DNA from 3 places in the Leuconostoc suionicum genome. Region 2 is predicted to be linked to each of the others. Evidence: riboswitches for the same ligand, from Rfam matches in the RefSeq annotation. Region 2 holds a riboswitch; each other region holds the start of a gene.

Region 1 (6,222 bases), 570 kb from region 2:
AACATTTGTGCGGTAAACATCAGCACTTTTATTTTTCTCTAAAAAGCGGTGAAGCGATTGTAAACAAACGCCTGAATCAGCTGTTGCATGAATGACAGTTTCTTCGTCGGCTAATATCGCGACATGAACAAAGTTTCCCGTTGATTCTGCAATACCTTCATCCAAATCGCTATGTCCATTTTTTACAAAAAGTAAATCTGCTTGTTTTAATTTCATAATCACAGTTTAACACAATTATTTACCAAAGCTTAATAACAAATAAACAGTATTGAATAAGTAGCATAACGACGCCAATGATTAGCCACCCAGAAACTTTTGTTGGAAATAGTCGGTGGTAACTACGGCTTTCACCTTCTTCAAAGCCATGAGAGGTCATAGCCATCGCTAAATTATTTGACCATATTAATGCTTGACTAATGGCTTTAAAATAAAGTTTAGGCGACCAAAAACTCAAGATCTCGCCTCGCATCAGCCCCACTGCCCGAATCTTTTTAACTGAATTTATAATTTTGGGAATAAAACTCAATGCACCCAGAATGCCATATACAAAGGTTGCGGACATTTTGACATTTTGTTCAAGAGAACGTAATAATTCGTACAAAACCATAGTCGACATAAATGCCGCACCCATGAATATATAAGCACCTACACGTGTGGTCATTACTAGTGCAAAATGTAATCGTTGTGATTCGTCTCCTGCACCAAAAAAATAAAATGATGTGAATGATCCGACTGCCGGCAAAATTGATACAATCAATAATCGAGCAAAAGTTTTCAAATGGCTTTTAGTCACTATTAAAATCAAAATACTAACAATAATTAAAAACAGATTGAGATAAACTGATTTTGTGAACGCAATTTCTATCGAAATAAGCAACACTAATAGTAATTTCTGTGTTTCATTCATGAATTAACTACACTTTCATATTTCAAACCATCTTGATTAAAGTGAACATGATAATCAATATATTGAATAATGCCGTGTGTTTGGTGTGAAATCATGATAATACTTTGTTCAAGGTCATTTGACGACTGTTTAATGATTTGCATGAGATGTTGAATAGAATTCGTATCCAATCCTGATAATGGCTCATCTAACAGCAAGGTATCGGGTGCAATAATTAACATAATCAGTATTTGTAGCTTTTTTTGTTGTCCACCTGACAATTCGTAAACACTATGCTTTCCAAGACCTATTAAATTTAACTTTTGGATGCACTGGTCAATCTTCTCAGTTGTCCAATAATCAGCGTGATGGCCATGGGCTCTAGCCTGCTCAACCTCTTCAGAAACAGTAATGTTTAAAAATTGGTCAGCTGCATTTTGAAATACTAAACCAACTTTCCTAGCATATATTTTCTTACGAAGTTTATTGAGTAGCTTCCTTTGATACAACAACAAACCCTCATAATCGTGTAATTTTGCAAAAGTAAGCAGTAAGCTTGATTTCCCAATACCGTTGGGTCCAGTAATTAAGGTGATTTTATCTTTTGCCCACTCAAAACTGCTATTCTTCAAAATGGATTGCTTACCGTTGTTTACCGTCACATGTGCCATACTAAACACAGACTCATTAAAGTCATTATTAGTAACAATACCATCATTTACATCTTGTTTAAAAAAAGAAGACCAAACTGTAGAATCAACAGGTGCTATATGTCGATTTTCAATACGATATAAATCTGTTATAAGGTTTTCATATCCACTTGTGTCGTGATCTGAAACTAAAATGCCATGCCCCTGATCAACTAATTTTTTTAGCAATACTTGTAACTCCTGTCGATGTTCTGGATCAACGGCCGCAAAAGGTTCATCCAATAAAATAATTTCTGCGCCCATCGCTAATGTTTCAGCTAAAGCAACCTTTTGCAATTCGCCACCTGACAAGTATGAAAGTTCTCGGTGTCGTAGCGATTCAATTCCTACTTCTGATAAAGCAGAATTAATTCTCTTATCAATTTCCTCGGTAGTTAAAGATAAATTTTCTAACGAAAAAATCAATTCATCTTCTACGTGATCCATGGCAAATTGTTGATCTGGATGCTGAAATAGCATGGCAACTTTTTTAGCACGATGGTTCGCTTTGATTTGAGCAATTGACTGATGATTCAAAGACACCTTCTGTGACAATTCGCCGCCATATTTAGGATATAATCCAGCTAAGGCAGTCATCAAAGTTGATTTACCACATCCAGATGAACCAACTAATAATATAAATTGTTCTGGTCTAATCTCGAGTGAAATATCTTCTAAGATAATTTCATCGTCAAATTTAATATCTAAATGATTGGCCTTTAATTCCGTCATACTTTTATTGACCTTATCGATTTGTTTTTAATAATTTAGACTTCTCTAGCAAGTTGACAATCCAGTAAACTAATAGACCGGCAAAAAATGCAATTGAAATCCAGCGAACAATAAACAACCCAACTAGCATACCAAAATTAAATTGTAGATATCCGTCGTGGAATAATGACCAGATGAATGTCACGCATGTTCCGGTAAATGTTGATAAAATCAAACCCATTTTCCAGCTTTTATATCCTGTCAAGGTAAAACCAAGTTCTGATCCGATACCTTGAATAAATCCAGAAATTAGTGTTGCAACACCCCAATAGCCGCCCAACAAGGCTTCTCCAGTGGCGCCAAGCAATTCACCTATTAATCCCGCACCAACACGTTTCAATAAATAACTAGCCAATGGGGCTGCCATCATCCATGGCCCAATAGTGATTGCGATGGTGTATTGGTGTAACCCAAGTGGAACTAAGACAGCATCAAGTGCTGTGTACACTGGATCCATAATAAAATAAATCACACCAAAGGCAATACCAATCAACGCCATTAAAATTACTTCTCGCAAAGACCACTTCCCTTTTGATCCCGCTGTTACTGTTTCTACTTGTTCCATAAACATCTCTCCTCTTGTTTCGAGGTCGTATGTTTCGATAAAATACCTTTTATAGTTATAAGTGTCTATACAAAAAGCCACCAACCACAAAAGAATTTAGTGATTGATGGCATCAAAAAGACATCTTAATCTAACTTATTCTTCCTTCGCAGGTATTAACCTGACAGGTTCAATGGGTATTATCTCAACCTTACGGTACCCCAGATAAAATATTAACTTCGTGGATCAGTATAACCCATTCTAATTTTAAATGCAAAAATTTTTAGCCCATTAACTGAGCTATAAAACCATTTGCAATTTTAATATTTCAGTGCTATGCTAATCTCATTAAAAAAATATATGCTGTCCACTAGGGGTGCCTTCTTGGCTGAGATGATATTACTTATCAATCCCTTCGAACCTGATCTAGTCAATGCTAGCGTAGGAAAGTGGTATTCTTTTTACAAAAGATACTCTTTTTTGCCTAGTCAAGAGAGAGTTTTTTTGTTGGACATGTAAACATTTTAGGAGAAATTATGTTTTCAGAAGAACTGCGCACCCAAGCTGCGCCAATTATGACAGCCATTCATGATCACGCATTTGTTCGTGGCATTGCGGACGGATACGTCCCCCGAGAAGCTTTGATTTTTTACGTCGAACAAGATTTCCAATATCTTAGTGAATTTATCAAAATTTATGCCAATGCCATTACCAAATTAACTGATCGTAATGAAATGAAATTTTTTGCTGATTCAATTGATTTTATTTTAAATAGCGAAATTCATCCCCATCATGTTTTTTGTGAGGTTGCCGGTGTCGAATATGAAAGATTACAACACGCCACGCCAACACCTAAAGCATATCTATACGAATCACATATGTATCGTGCGGCTGACACCGGATCCTTATTAAATATTCTAGCTGCTTTTCAGGCGTGCCCTTGGACCTATAATGAAATTGCAAAAAAACAAGTTCGGGAGAAAGCGAACACAAATGATAACCCATTCAAAAGCTGGATTGATTTTTACGATAATGCAGATGATGATTCGGAAGTTTCACTATCCGACAAAATCTTTGAATGGATAGATCGCTTGGCAGAAAATGCAACAACTCAACAACGCCAACAGGCAAAACAGTTTTTTCTTAAAAGTTGTGAATTAGAATGGCAGTTCTGGGAACAAGCCTACCACCAAGAAGACTGGCGCTTCAAAGATGTATTAAATCAGGCAAACACTTTGTAAGGATATTGATGTAAAGAAGTGAAATTTAATAACACAAAATTATTTGTTTGTAGCTTTCAAAAAAGCCAATTTTAATTCAGCATTGTCTTCTGGTGTACCTAACGCAATACGAATCCACTCAGGATTAAGTCGATCGTTGACTTGGAAACCTTGTTCTAATAATTTTTGACCAACCTTTTTCGTCTCGCCAACCTTTATCCAAATAAAATTAGCCTGTGATTCATAAAACTTAAACTTGTTTTGAGTCAAAAATTCTTGGAACTTTTGGCGCTCTACTTGAAAACGTTGGGCATTTTTCTGTAAGTATTCTTGATCCAATACAGCAGCCGTGCCGCCAGCAATCTGATAGGTTGATAAATTATACGGTAAACGGACTGCTTGCATCGCACTATAAAGGGGATCTTGCATAATGCCATATCCAACACGTAAATTAGCTAGACCGTAAGCCTTTGATAAGGTACGTAGCACAACCAAGTTTGTATACTCAGCTACCAAAGGTGCCATAGTAGCATCAGGTTCATCTACAAAATCATAGTAGGCTTCGTCTACTACTAACGTAATATTTACTGGTAGCTTGTCCAAAAAGCGCTTAATGGAGCTAGTTGTTTCGAATACCCCCGTTGGATTGTTGGGGTTAGCTATCCATACCATAGCGGTTTTATCATCAATAGCATCTAAAATCGCATCAAAATCAACATGCCCATTGTCAACATTAACGGGTATTTTTTTTGTTGTAGACTGTTCGATTTGTGCATGCATCGCATATTCACCAAATGTTGGATTAGGAATAATAATATTTGATCCTGGTTCCAACACAACACGAGTCAACAGCTCAATCAATTCATCTGCGCCAGCGCCAAACACCAAATGTTGTGGATCAACGTGATTTAACTTAGCTACTGCTTCACGTAGTTCTGTCGCTTGCCCATCTGGATAATAACCTAAAATATCATCTGAAACAGCACGTACAGCTTGAGCAACTTTTGGCGATGGACCGTATACAGACTCATTAGCTGATAAGCGAGCTAAATGTTGCAAGCCGTACTTTGCTTTTACAGTTTCTACTGGTAATTCTGCTTGATAAGCTGCTAAAGCTTTAACTGTCTTTTTCATTTTTCTTGTCTCCTCGCCAATCAGCTCGTTCATGCAATAATGATTTTTTTCCTAAACGTGACCCTAATTCATCTTTAATATCATCTAAACTGACACCCTTTTCAACTAATAAGACCATTAAATGAAACAATAAATCTGAAGTTTCATAAATTAACTCTTCATTATTATTTTTGGCGCCGAGAATTACTTCCGTGCTTTCTTCTCCTACTTTTTTTAGGATTTTATCTAATCCTTTTTGATATAGATAATCAGTATAGGATCCTGTTTGGGGATTTTGTTTGCGATCAAGTGCTTGTTCATAAAGTTCTTCAATTGTTTGTTGTGGCATCATTTCTCCTTTTTGGTGTGGTATTTACTCTTTTGGAAAATAACCATCAGTCCATTTATTTGCAATTGTTGCTTGATTAGCGTCTGCTAACCCTTCACCCTTTATCGTGTTAAAAAAACATGAGTAAGCATTAGTATGACACGCTGGCCCTGCAGGATTCACATGAATAAGCAGGGTATCTAAATCACAATCTAATGTCATGCTAACGACCTGTTGTATGTTACCCGAAGTCTCCCCCTTATGCCACAATTCTTGTCGTTCACGAGACCAAAACCAAGTTTGACCAGTACTTTTGGTTAATGAATAACTTTCTTTGTTCATATAGCCTAGCATCAAAAATGCCTTCGTCTCCGTGTCGACAATGACAGCAGGGATCAAACCATTTTGACTTTGCTTGTTGAAATCCGGTTCAGTTCCAATCATATGCGTATCTCCACACCATCATCTTTCAATGTCCGTTTCAAATTTGGTATTTTAATTTCACCAAAATGAAACACCGAAGCAGCTAGTGCTGCGTCAATTTTAGTTTTCTCAAATAAATTAATGAAATCTTGTGTTGAACCAGCACCACCTGAGGCTACTACTGGTACATTCACAGCATCTGTTAGTTGATTATAAAGTTGAATATCGTACCCTTTTTTTGTTCCATC
Region 2 (6,222 bases):
AAAGCAGCCAAATAATAGCGTTTTAAATCATTTTGATCAATTTATTGATCAGTCAAGTTTTAAAATATGGCAGGTATCGCCTCATCGAAAGGAATTACTACAAGAGTTAACTAATATGCTGATGTTCAATGAACCTACCGAATTAAAACATGAATTTTTGGAACAAATTGATCAACGTGAACAGCTGAGCTCAATCGTTTTTAGTGATACTATTGCCGTTCCACATCCTGCTATGCCGATGAGTCGAGTACCTAAAATTGCTATTGGGATTATACCAAACGGTGTCAGGTGGTCTGATGAGTATCCAAGCATTCGGTTAGTTTTCCTGCTATCACCATCTTATCGGAGCAATAAGGGTCTAACAGAAACAACGCAGGCAATAGTAAAATTCACAGAAAATACTGAAGAACAGCGTCGATTAGTTGCCTCAAAAAATTTTTCAGAATTTCGGCATAATTTTCTGTTAATGATGAAAGGAGGTAAGTATATATGAAATCAGAAGACATTCAAGTTGTCGCTTTTGAAATTATTTTACACAGTGGAAATGCGCGCACAATGGTTCATAAGGCTTTTGAAGCTATGAGAGAAAAAAACTTTAAGTTATCTAACGAAAATCTAAAATTATCAAATGACGAATTACTATTAGCTCATAAATCGCAAACAAACTTATTACAAGAATACGCTGAGGGTAGTCATATTGATATGGAAATTATATTAGTCCATGCACAAGACCACTTAATGACAACGATGACTTTACGTGAGATGGCTATTGAAATGCAGACTCTTTATGAGGAGGTACAAGACATTGAAAAAAGGAATCAAACAAGGGCCAAAAAGGCCACAGGATAAGCAGTATGGTTTAGAGGTCGCAATCGAAAAAAATCGTACGGAAATGAGCCTCAAAAGCATGCAGTTTAATCGATTCATGTTAATTCGTTATGCCACGGCGTTCTTTCTGTTCGTAAACTTGTATTGGGCCATAATTATGTGGCAGACCCCAGTGGCACTAATACCTATTTCTTTAATGCTTATCGCTTCGCTAGCAATTATTGAACAAATTAAGTTGTTTGGACATCATACGAACCAACTGACTTATTCAAAAGTGTTTTTCAGATCACAGCTTATCGTGAATATCATTTTAATGGTGAGCATCCCAACATCGTTATTTACATTTTTTTACCAATTTATACAAAATACTGGTAGTAACCGCTTAGTGGTATTAATCCTGTTACTACTCAGTAGTAGCATACTTCTCATAGTTAACAAAAGGTTAGGCTTGATTGCAACAAATCACGATAAATACTACGCACGTTTGACAGCCTATCAGTCCGTTCTTAAAAATAATAAGGAGATGAAATAGTTATGGAAAATGGACCTATGTTTAATTTCCTACAAAAAGTGCTTTTGAAACCAATGACCAAAGTTTCACAATATAGAATTGTGAGGGCTATCATGGCTGCTGGTATGGCTTCAATTCCTTTTACAATTGTGGGATCTATGATATTAGTTTTGAATATATTACCGACAGTATTTCCGTTTTTAAATGATTTTTTCGATGCAACATTCTTTAAGTTTAGCGATTTGTACATGATTGCCAACACAGCAACCATGGGTATCTTAGCCATGTATTTTAGTTTAGCAATTGGTTTTCAATTAACTCGTATTATTCAAACAGAAGATAAACTAAAAGTAGCGCCATTAAATGGTGCCTTCTTATCGCTATTTGCATTCTTTATGTGCTTGCCAGAATTGGTTTTAAAAGGTGGAAAAATTGTTCTGCTAAATACCATATCCAAGGACGAAACAGTTATCAACGGATTTAGAATGACCAGCACAATCGACCGTGTTGGAACAAGTGGTATTTTCACAGCGATTATTATGGCTATTTTAGCAGTCTGGTTGTATTCATTCTGTGTGAAACATAACTGGACGATTAAAATGCCGGATGCTGTACCGGAAGGTGTATCAAGATCATTTACGGCATTAATTCCAACTTTCGTTATTGCTTTTGTTGTACTGGGTATTAATGGTTCCTTAGTGTTACTCGGTACTGACATTTTCAAAATGATTGCAATACCATTTAGCTTCGTCACAAGCATGACTAGCACCTGGCTAGGAATTATGGTGATTGAGTTCTTGATTCATGCCTTGTGGATTGTTGGTATTCATGGCGCTAACATTATTTCCGCATTCATTACGCCTATCTTCTTAGCAAATATGGTAGCAAATTCAAATGGGGCTAACATACCGTTTGCTGGAGAATTTAATAATGCCTTTGCTATCTTAGGTGGTTCTGGTGCGACACTTGGATTATGCATATTTATTACTTTACTAGCACGTTCCGAACAGCTCAAAGTTTTGGGTCGAGCTTCAATCGTACCATCATTTTTCAATATTAACGAGCCGTTAATATTTGGACTACCAATTGTTTATAATCCTTATCTAGCTATTCCATTTTTCTTGGCACCAATGGCAACAGCTTCCGTTGCTTATGCAGCCATTAACTTCCATATCATTCGACCAATTGTTATTCAAGCACCATGGCCATCCCCAGCCGGAATCGGTGCATTTATTAGTACCGTTGATTGGAAAGCAGCAGTCTTAGCAATAATCTGTGTTGTAATAGCTTTCATTATTTACTTACCATTTATCAAAATATATGATACTAAGTTGTACAATGATGAGCAGGGGAAAACGCAAGTACAGCCTTAATGACGAGGCATCAAAATACTGGTCTGTGTTTAGTAACAGACTGGTATTTTTTATATTCTCGACTGGCTGATTTGTGAAAGGTAAATTTCATCAGTAAGAATATCACTTAATGATAAACTTATGTGAAAAATAGAATGAATTACTTACATTTAATAGAAAATTTATGATACAATAATGCTTGTGCTAGGGGCGCCAAAATGGCTGAGAAGAACCCTTCGAACCTGAACTGATTAACATCAGCGTAGGAAAGTGCTACATTTTTTAACGTAGCATTTTTCTCTAGGTGAGGAAAATGTTTTTTTATTGCATAAAATGACTTGTTGAAAGGATTTTTTTGAAAAATGAATAATAATCACTAGGGGCGTCGCAAAGACTGAGATGATGTATATCGGTCCCTTTGAACCTGATCTAGTTAATACTAGCGTAGGAAAGTGACCAATATTTGATAACGACATGTACTGTTGTCAAAAGTGTCCTTTTTTATGTATTTAAGGGCACTTTTTTTATTGGGAAAGGAATTTGATTATGATGTGGCAGGTTCAGCTGTATTTCTGGCCTGAGAGCTTGCAAATAATATGACCGCCAATGTCTATTCATAGATGGTGGTTTAACTATGCTCTAATCGAAATTAACACAATCATTAAAATATAAAAATACAATGGAATATTAAAAAGGAAATCATAATGAATAAAAATGTTAAGTTAACAAAAATAATGGTCGTTACAATTATGATAGCGCTAGATATCGTGTTATCTCCAATTTTTAGAATTGAAGGAATGGCACCAATGTCCAGTGTCATGAATATTATTGCTGGTGTAATTCTAGGACCAGTATATGCAGTTGTTATGGCAGTAGTCACTGGAATAATAAGAATGCTAATGTTAGGTATACCCCCATTGGCTTTGACTGGTTCAATCTTTGGCGCCTTCGGTGCAGGTATCTTGTATAAGTATGGCCGAAATATGTATTGGTCAATGTTTGGAGAATTTCTTGGGACTGGAATTATAGGATCGTTAATTTCAGTTCCGGTGATGGTCTGGTTTACTGGACAACAACAAAACTTGTACTGGTTTGTGTATACACCTCGTTTTGTGGGTGCAACTATAATTGGATCAGTAATCACTTATTTTGTTTTAGGAAATTTGCTAAAAATCAATTCCTTTAAAGAAATTCAAGGAATGTTTGTTGGGTAGCGTAGCTATGAAAAATGAATTAATAAAAATTAAATCAATTTTACCTTTGCAAAAGCCGCCGTTAGTACATTGCATAATCAATGATATTACGTTAGAAACGGTGGCTAATACTATATTGTATCTTGGTGGTAAACCTATTATGAGTAGTGATACCCGTGAGTTTTCGTCATTATTTGAGTCAACAGATGCATTACTACTAAATATGGGCCGACTTAATGAGTCACACGAACAAAGTCTCCGTCAAGCTAGCTCTTTAACAGATATGACTAAAAAACCGACTGTTGTGGATCTAGTAGGCTATGGTATTACTAATGAACGAACAAAGTTAGGAATTGCTATGGCACATAATCATCCAACGGTTATCAAAGGAAATACTTCAGAAATTAGAAGATTTGTCGGCCTACCATCGTTAGCAAAAGGTATTGATGGTACTAGCTCTGATCAGCATGATCAAGCGTTAAAAGATCTCATTTTTTCTTTGAAACAAATAACAACGGATTATGCCGATACTGTGTTTCTGGCAACAGGAAAAAAGGATGTCATTGTTCAAAATGATAAACACCTTATTTTAAACAATGGCGTCGATGAATTGAATAAGTTTGTTGGGACAGGAGACATGGTTGGCGCAATGATAACTACACTTCTCGGGGTCGGTAAAGATCCATGGGTTGCCAGTCAATTTGCAATTAGCTACCTCAATATAGCAGCTGAAAAAGCACTGTTACTAACAAACGGAGGAATGGAAAACTTTAGACGAGAAGTTCTTAACCAAATTGATTTGTTGTGCAATGATCCGCAATGGGTGTTTAACATTAAATATTCATGATTAAAAAAATAGCAATTAAGTCAATGAAATGTTAAGCATAAAAGCATGTTATTGATATAAAGTATTAATATACCAATAGGTTACTAATATATATCTACTAACTATAAACTGCCTACTATCAATTAGTTTGCAAACGTATTATAGTTATTATAGTGAACAAAACAAATAATTATGGAAATGAGGTTCTATCATGAAAGTAACAATTTTTGGTAAAGGCAATATGGGACAGGCAATCGGAGCTAATTTTGAAAAAGCTGGCAATGATGTCAACTATTTAACTTCAGAGGGTACAGCTACGAGCCTTAGTGAATTAGTTATTTTGGCTGTGCCTTATCCTGCTTTAGACACAATCGCTCAACAATACAAACAAGAATTAAAAGGAAAAGTTGTTGTTGATATAACAAATCCCTTGAACTTTGAGACATGGAATGAATTAGTTGTTCCCGCTGATAGTTCAGCAGCAGAAGAACTACAAAATAAGTTGCCAGATAGCATAGTACTTAAGGCATTTAATACAAATTTTGCTGCTACGCTACAAAGTGGAACGATTGGTGAAAATACAACAACCGTTTTGGTAGCAGGAAATGATGAAGGGAAGGAGCTATTTATCGAGGCTTTGAATGATAGCGATTTAAATGTTCTTGATGCGGGTCAACTTAATCGAGCTCGCGAATTAGAAGCAACTGGCTTTCTACAGATGACCTTGGCAGCTAGTGAACAAATTGGCTGGACAGGTGGCTTTTCAGTTACTAAGTAAATTCCAAAATAAAAAGCAACTATTTCAAAGATAGTTGCTTTTTATTTTGCACAGTATATTCATCCGAAAAATGTATATGCTTTAATTTTATTGTTCCAGCAAAGCTTTTCTTTTGTCTGGATTTTTGTCAAGATAGAAACTGCCCCAGTCAGCCATCGAATCAATAACTGGACGCATACTTTGTCCTAAGGTTGATAAACTATACTCTACTCTAAGAGGTACTACAGCAAAGACCTGACGAACAACGAGGCCGTCTTCTTCCATCTCTCTCAAACTTTGCGTTAACATTTTTTGACTAATACCGGCTACACTAATTTTTAATTCTGAAAAGCGTTTTGTTCCAGGTAAAAGATCACGAATAATTAATACCTTCCATTTGCTGCTGAGTAGATCAATAGTCGTTGCTACAGGGCAGATGCCATTTTGTTCCAATAATTTTCTAGACATAATGATTATCCTTTTTAGTTTGAAAGATACTTAAAGTGTGTAGGTTACTTTTAGTACGTTTTAATTATTATAGGCTTTCTTTGATGATAAGGCAAATAACTACAACATATAATCAATCATTTTTTTAAGTTGGAATGTATTATTTGCAATATATATCGTATGCGATATAATATTTCCCAGGAGGTTATGATATGAATAAAGATGAACATCTTTACGACGAATTGTGCTTGTCAATATACAATACAAATCGTTATTTTCATCATCTGTACGGTTATGTACTAGAAAAA
Region 3 (6,222 bases), 190 kb from region 2:
CACTTGGATTCATAAAAAATGCTCCATATATTGTAAAGTTTGATTAGATAGATGCAAATGATAATCAATGATTGGGCGTAGCTGATCTAGTTGATGACTAATAATAATAAAACGTTGTCGTCCAATGTCTGCGATTTCTCGTAAAATTTCGCCTACAACACGAACAGAATCTGTGTCCAGACCAGCAATAGGTTCGTCTAACAATAATATTGGTGTGCCAACAATTAACATCACCAAGAGTTGAACTTTTTTCTTTTGCCCGCCAGAGAGCTGGTAAACGACATGATCCTGTAGCCCATCCAAGTTTAAGCGCTCTAAGTAACGAGTAATGACTTTTTCGGACCATTTTTCTGGTTGTTGTGCATGTTGCATGCTCAACGCGATTTCCTCACGAATCGTCATTCGTAAAAATTGCCGTTCTGCATTTTGAAATATCAATGCTACTTGTTTTGCATATTTGGCAGCATTAAATTTTTTGATATTTTGGTCCATAAACAAAATGTCACCTTGGTAGGATTTTAGACGAGTGAGAGCATTGAAAAGGGATGACTTTCCTGTGCCATTTGCTCCGGTGAAGAGTGTAATTCCACTGGGGGCCAAAGGTAAATCGGAAATACTAATTAATTGACGTTGCCCCACTAAAAGTTCAAAATTTTTTAATTGCAAAACACCTTCTTTAGGTAATTGCAGGTGAACATTTTGTTCCGGTAAGATACGATTTTGAAAGTTACTAACAGTTGCTACTTTTTTGTGGTGTATTTCCCACACATGATCAACAAGTGGTTCGTACCCGTGTAAATCGTGATCAGTGATTAATATAGTGGTTTGTCCCTGTTTTTGTAAATCTTTTAATTTAGCTAATAGATCCTGGCGAGATTGGCTATCCACATTTGCAAACGGTTCGTCCAATAATAAGAAATCACTTTGCATTGCAACAATGATAGCTAATGCAACTTTTTGCTTCTCACCACCTGATAAGGTGTTAATGTCTTGATGGGTTAAGTCTGAGATACCAACAAATTCTAGAGCGTGCGTTGCACGTTGCTTGATATCAGAAGGATGAACTTGCAAGTTTTCTAAAGTGAAAATCAATTCATCCAGTGGTGTTTTCATAACAAATTGGGTGTCTGGATCTTGAAATAAAAAGCCGACGACTTTAGCTTTCTCGTTAGCTGGTAATGTGGTAACTGATTGATCATTCACAAGTACTTCACCTTTTAGTTGGGGATATAATCCTGCAAATATTCGGAGAAGGGTTGATTTTCCAGAACCAGATGGACCGATTAGTAGGTTAAAACTATTGTGAGATATTGACATGGTGGTGTCATCAAGTATTTTTGTATTGCCATATGACAAACTGACATGTTTTAAATGAGTAACCATAATAATTTCCTATGTACGCGGAAACTCCGCTTATTTATATTTATCTGTTTTCTTTGCAATGGTTAAAACATCAGAATCTGTAGCCATGTTTATTTTGCTGTATACCATGACGGGAATGTCACTAATTTGTGCTGCAACCTTGGGCAGATTTTTTAAAATATCCATTAGTTGATCGTAATCACCTTCAAGAGTTGATTCAAAAGCACCTACCTGATAGTTGACACCACTCTTGTTGATATAAGCAATCACATGATCAACTATGCGAATGACTTCTTCTGTGTCAGCTGTCATTGGTAATACTTGGACTGCAATGCTTGATATCATGAGACCACCTCGTTTTTATTAACTTCTAGAATACCTGATTTAGCAACCAATTTTTGTGTGAAGTAAACGATAACTCCTGCAAAAATAGCTGCTGAAATGAGGCGAGTAATGAATAATCCAATCAACAAACCAAATGAGTAATCGGCATAACCATTACGGAACAGGTCCCAAATAAATGTCACAACAGTAACTGTGATGACAGACATTGACAAACTCGTTTTGTCCCAACGACGGTAGCCAAATACAGCAAATCCAAGTTCGGTACCAAAACCTTGGATTAATGCAGCGACAACATTCATGACACCCCATTGAGAACCAAAGACCATTTCAATTGTGCCGGCAAGTGTTTCACCCACAATAGATGCACCGGGACGACGTAAAATGAACCCAGCCATAGGACCAGCCATTAGCCAAGGACCCAATGTTGCATCATTAGCATATGCGCTTAATCCGAATGGTGTTAAAAAGGCAGCGATGACATTATAGCCAAATGCCCAAGCCCAAAATATAAATCCAAAAAACACACCGATTAGTGCGATGAAGATAACATCGCGAAGTGACCATTTGTTTGCAGACATTTGCAAAACCTCCTAAAATTTCCGATATTAACCAATAAGAGTATGAGATATACAACTGTTTTCATGACTTATTGGTTAATAATTGATGTAACCGAAATCACCGCAAAATCGGGTGTAATTAGAAAAAGCCAGGCTTCACAAGGAAGACTGGCTTGAAAAATTGTGGTCATAATCTCAATGAAGAAACGATACTTAACAAACTTGTATTATTTCATCATCACATATTATAGTGATGACGTCACAAAACATAGTACTGTCAAAATATGTCATTTCATTAATACATTTTCAAGTAAATCTCCCTACGCTAGTATTATCTAGATCAGGTATAATGGGTTTTATCTCAGCGCGGCGGCACCCCAGATTTTGGTGTTTTCAGTTATTTGTGAAAAGCTCACGCATAGAGTGTAACACAGGACAAATTATCGTGCAAACTATTCGTATGCTGTAGAATTTAATTACTAAATAATGTTATATTTTCTAACATTCTAATGCTTTTAATTAAGAAATGTGAGTATGATGTAACTTGTGGCCCTTATTAATTAAAAGTACATGATATCAGCGAGATATTGACTTATTTGTTATACTAAAATGAGTAAAAAAACAACTCTAAGGATAGAAAATGGACAGTATTCATCTTTCACCACGGCTTGCAGCTGTGGCTTCATTTGTACCCAAAGGCGCAAGGTTAGCCGATATTGGCTCTGATCACGCCTATTTACCTGCTAATCTATTAATCAATAACAAAATTTCGTTTGCAATTGCTGGTGAGGTTGCTAAAGGGCCTTACGAAAATGCGCAGCACGAAATTGTTCGAAGATCGTTAACCACGCAACTTGAGGCGAGATTGGCGAATGGATTAGCGGCAATTAAAGATGAGGATCATATTGATACGGTCACAATCGCTGGTATGGGCGGTGTCTTAATTACAGACATATTAGAAGCGGGATTTTCAAAAGCCAAACGATTTGAAACGCTTATACTACAACCTAATACCGATGAGCACATTGTGCGAACATGGCTAAACAACCATCAGTATAAAATTAACGATGAGGTTATTGAACAAGAGGATAACCATTTTTACGAAATTATGGTTGCAACAGAGGGCACTCAAAGTTTATCAAGCCTTGATAAAAAATTTGGTCCGGTCTTGCGAAAGCAAAAAACATCAGTTTTTGTTGCTAAATGGCAGAAAGAATTGGATCGCATCGACACAATTTTTGAAAATCTTGAATTTGCTGGGAAAGCGGATTCACCTATTTATCAAGAGTGGAAAAACAAATATCAGCAAATTCAGGAGGTTATCAAGTGATTGCACAAGAGTTAATTAACAAGATTGAGCTTTTTGCACCTAAACAATTAGCTGAGGAGGGTGACCCTACAGGACTGCAAATTGGTGATCCTAAACAGCCTGTGCATCGAGTAATGACAGCCCTTGACGTTCGCCCAGAAGTGGTTCAAGAGGCAATTGACAATCAGGTCGATTTTATATGGGCACACCATGAGGTCATGTTCTTTCCGGCAAAAAATCTAGACCTATCACAGCCTCAAAATCGAATGTATGCAGATTTGATTCAACACCATATTGTTGTTTATGCTTCACATACTAATATGGACAGCGCACAAGGTGGCATGAATGATTGGTTGGCTGAAGCACTTGGTATTCAAAATGCAGTGCCTCTGGTACCAAATGTAGATAAGAGAACGGGTCTTGGCAGGATTGGACAATTAGTGCAACCAATTTCTGTACAAGAATACGCTGTGAAAATTCGTGATTTGTTTCAAGTTCAAGCAGTGCGCGTTATCGCTAACGATGTGACAAAGCCAATTCAAAAGATCGCTGTGCTAGGTGGAGATGGAGGCCGTTGGTGGCGGGTTGCGCAACAAGCAGGAGCTGATGCCTACGTCACAGCCGATGTCTACTATCACGTTGGGCACGACATCTTGGCTTCAAATTTTATTGTGATTGATCCTGATCATCACATGGAAGCCATTGCTAACAAAAAAATGGTTGCTAAGGTCAAAGAATGGTTTGGCGACACTGTTGATGTAGTTGCTACAAAAATCAATACAGATCCATACAAATATATTTAGTTACCGGTTAAAACAGTGAGCAAATGCTCAAAAGGAGTAATATATGACAAAGTATCCTGAATTAACAGAACGTTTTTTGAAGTATATAAAAGTAGATACGCAGTCTGATGAGAATTCAGAAACAGTGCCGTCGTCACCTAAAGAGGTCGCCTTTTTGGCAGATTTAGCTGAGGAGTTGAAAGCTATTGGTCTTGAAAATGTACGCACAATGAAAGACGGTTATGTGTTTGCGGAATTATCAAGCAATATTGATGATAGTGCTGTGCCCACAATTGGATTTATTGCACACGTTGATACTGCAGATTTTAATGGAGCGAACATTAACCCACAAATTATTGAGAATTACGACGGCCAATCGTCAATTAAGTTAGGAAATAGTGGTTATGAATTGACAACTAAGGAATTTCCTAGCTTAAAAAAATATGCGGGACATACGCTAATAACAACCGATGGTACAACACTATTAGGTGCTGATGATAAAGCTGGAGATGCTGAAATCATTACGGCAGCTCAGTATTTGATTGCACATCCAGAGGTTAAGCATGGTGATTTGCGATTTGCTTTTGGACCAGATGAAGAGATTGGTATTGGTGCCGACCATTTTGATGTTGAAGCATTTGGTGCTGACTTCGCTTATACAATGGATGGCGGACCGTTAGGAGAGCTTGAGTGGGAGACATTTAATGCTGCGAGCGCCGTTATCACAATTCAGGGGCGAAATGTTCATCCAGGAACTGCAAAAGATACAATGGTTAATGCTATTCAGCTAGCATTTGATTTCCATGAACAACTTCCTGTCCATGATCGCCCAGAAAACACTGAAGGAACAGAAGGATTTTGGCATCTTCTAGCAGTTGACGGTAATCCTGAAGAAGCAACTCTGCGTTATATTGTTCGTGATCATGACCGAAATATATTTGAAGAACGTAAGCAAAGATTATTAGATATTGCCGATGCCTTTAATCAGAAATTAAGGGAAAAGCGTATTAAAGTTGTATTGAAAGATCAATACTATAATATGGGTGAAATCTTGAAAGATGACATGTGTTCAGTTAATTTGGCTGAAAAAGCGATGAATAACTTAGCGATTAAACCAATTATTGAACCTGTCCGTGGTGGTACCGATGGTTCAAAAATAACTTTCCTAGGGCTGCCAACACCAAATATTTTTGCTGGTGGCGAAAATATGCATGGCCGTTTTGAATATATTTCTACAACAGTCATGGAACAGGCAACAGACGTTATTTTAGAAATTGTAAAACTTGCACAAGAAAAATAACTTTTGGATAAACAAAAAGAGCTCAAATGAGCTCTTTTTAAATCTTGTGATTTATTCTTCAGACGCAACTTCTTTTGGTGCAGCTGATCCTGAAATTGCTGGAATTGCAACTAGCGCAATTTCACCAACAATGACAGCAATGACAGCAACAGTAACAAAATCATAAGTGCCAGAATTCAATTGGGATACAATATAACCCAAAATTTCACCAAATATTGCCGACCAAATTGCTACCATAATGTATTTCATGATTTTTTACCTCTTTACTGTCATTATAATACACCTTTTTTCACAAATGGCAAGTTTTTAAGGGAATTTAAACAAGAAAATAGAAAATGTCTTATCTGTGGTTTTGTGGGACCCTAATATTTGTTAAAATTAACGACTTTTCTGTGATTTTTCTGTATAATTAAAGAAAACGGATGTTCGTATAAGGAGTTGAAATGTACGCACCGCTTCAAATTTTAAGCAGTTATAGCTTATTAAAAAATCCAAATACAATTGAACAAATTGTCCAAACGGCAAAGACTCGTGGTTATGAAGCCATTGCACTGGCTGATGTTAATG

The links. A riboswitch is a leader RNA that binds a small molecule or an ion and turns the genes downstream of it on or off. The one in region 2 is predicted to bind thiamine pyrophosphate.
Region 1: linked by a shared signal. The riboswitch ahead of A6B45_RS07455 (ECF transporter S component) and the one ahead of thiW (energy coupling factor transporter S component ThiW) in region 2 are both predicted to bind thiamine pyrophosphate.
Region 3: linked by a shared signal. The riboswitch ahead of A6B45_RS03780 (ECF transporter S component) and the one ahead of thiW (energy coupling factor transporter S component ThiW) in region 2 are both predicted to bind thiamine pyrophosphate.

Annotation. Positions count from the first base shown of each region.
Region 1 covers NZ_CP015247.1:1,495,774-1,501,995, forward strand. Annotated here, with positions in the region: gene A6B45_RS07440 (YiiX/YebB-like N1pC/P60 family cysteine hydrolase) at 1-216, opposite strand, end outside; gene A6B45_RS07445 (energy-coupling factor transporter transmembrane component T family protein) at 239-907, opposite strand; gene A6B45_RS07450 (ABC transporter ATP-binding protein) at 904-2,307, opposite strand; gene A6B45_RS07455 (ECF transporter S component) at 2,321-2,911, opposite strand; TPP riboswitch at 3,035-3,124, opposite strand; TPP riboswitch at 3,253-3,355, shown strand; gene tenA (thiaminase II) at 3,427-4,131, shown strand; gene hisC (histidinol-phosphate transaminase) at 4,171-5,244, opposite strand; gene hisE (phosphoribosyl-ATP diphosphatase) at 5,228-5,572, opposite strand; gene hisI (phosphoribosyl-AMP cyclohydrolase) at 5,597-5,995, opposite strand; gene hisF (imidazole glycerol phosphate synthase subunit HisF) at 5,992-6,222, opposite strand, start outside.
Region 2 covers NZ_CP015247.1:925,629-931,850, forward strand. Annotated here, with positions in the region: gene A6B45_RS04550 (BglG family transcription antiterminator) at 1-493, shown strand, start outside; gene A6B45_RS04555 (PTS cellobiose transporter subunit IIA) at 490-849, shown strand; gene A6B45_RS04560 (sugar transporter) at 806-1,360, shown strand; gene celB (PTS cellobiose transporter subunit IIC) at 1,378-2,712, shown strand; TPP riboswitch at 2,888-2,977, shown strand; TPP riboswitch at 3,060-3,159, shown strand; gene thiW (energy coupling factor transporter S component ThiW) at 3,396-3,905, shown strand; gene A6B45_RS04575 (hydroxyethylthiazole kinase) at 3,913-4,731, shown strand; gene A6B45_RS04580 (NADPH-dependent F420 reductase) at 4,922-5,488, shown strand; gene A6B45_RS04585 (winged helix-turn-helix transcriptional regulator) at 5,576-5,935, opposite strand; gene A6B45_RS04590 (MarR family winged helix-turn-helix transcriptional regulator) at 6,127-6,222, shown strand, end outside.
Region 3 covers NZ_CP015247.1:735,416-741,637, forward strand. Annotated here, with positions in the region: gene A6B45_RS03765 (energy-coupling factor transporter transmembrane component T family protein) at 1-13, opposite strand, end outside; gene A6B45_RS03770 (energy-coupling factor ABC transporter ATP-binding protein) at 10-1,383, opposite strand; gene A6B45_RS03775 (thiamine-binding protein) at 1,414-1,707, opposite strand; gene A6B45_RS03780 (ECF transporter S component) at 1,704-2,285, opposite strand; TPP riboswitch at 2,565-2,654, opposite strand; gene A6B45_RS03785 (tRNA (adenine(22)-N(1))-methyltransferase) at 2,905-3,594, shown strand; gene A6B45_RS03790 (Nif3-like dinuclear metal center hexameric protein) at 3,591-4,376, shown strand; gene pepT (peptidase T) at 4,420-5,655, shown strand; gene A6B45_RS03800 (YjzD family protein) at 5,707-5,904, opposite strand; gene A6B45_RS03805 (DNA polymerase III subunit alpha) at 6,099-6,222, shown strand, end outside.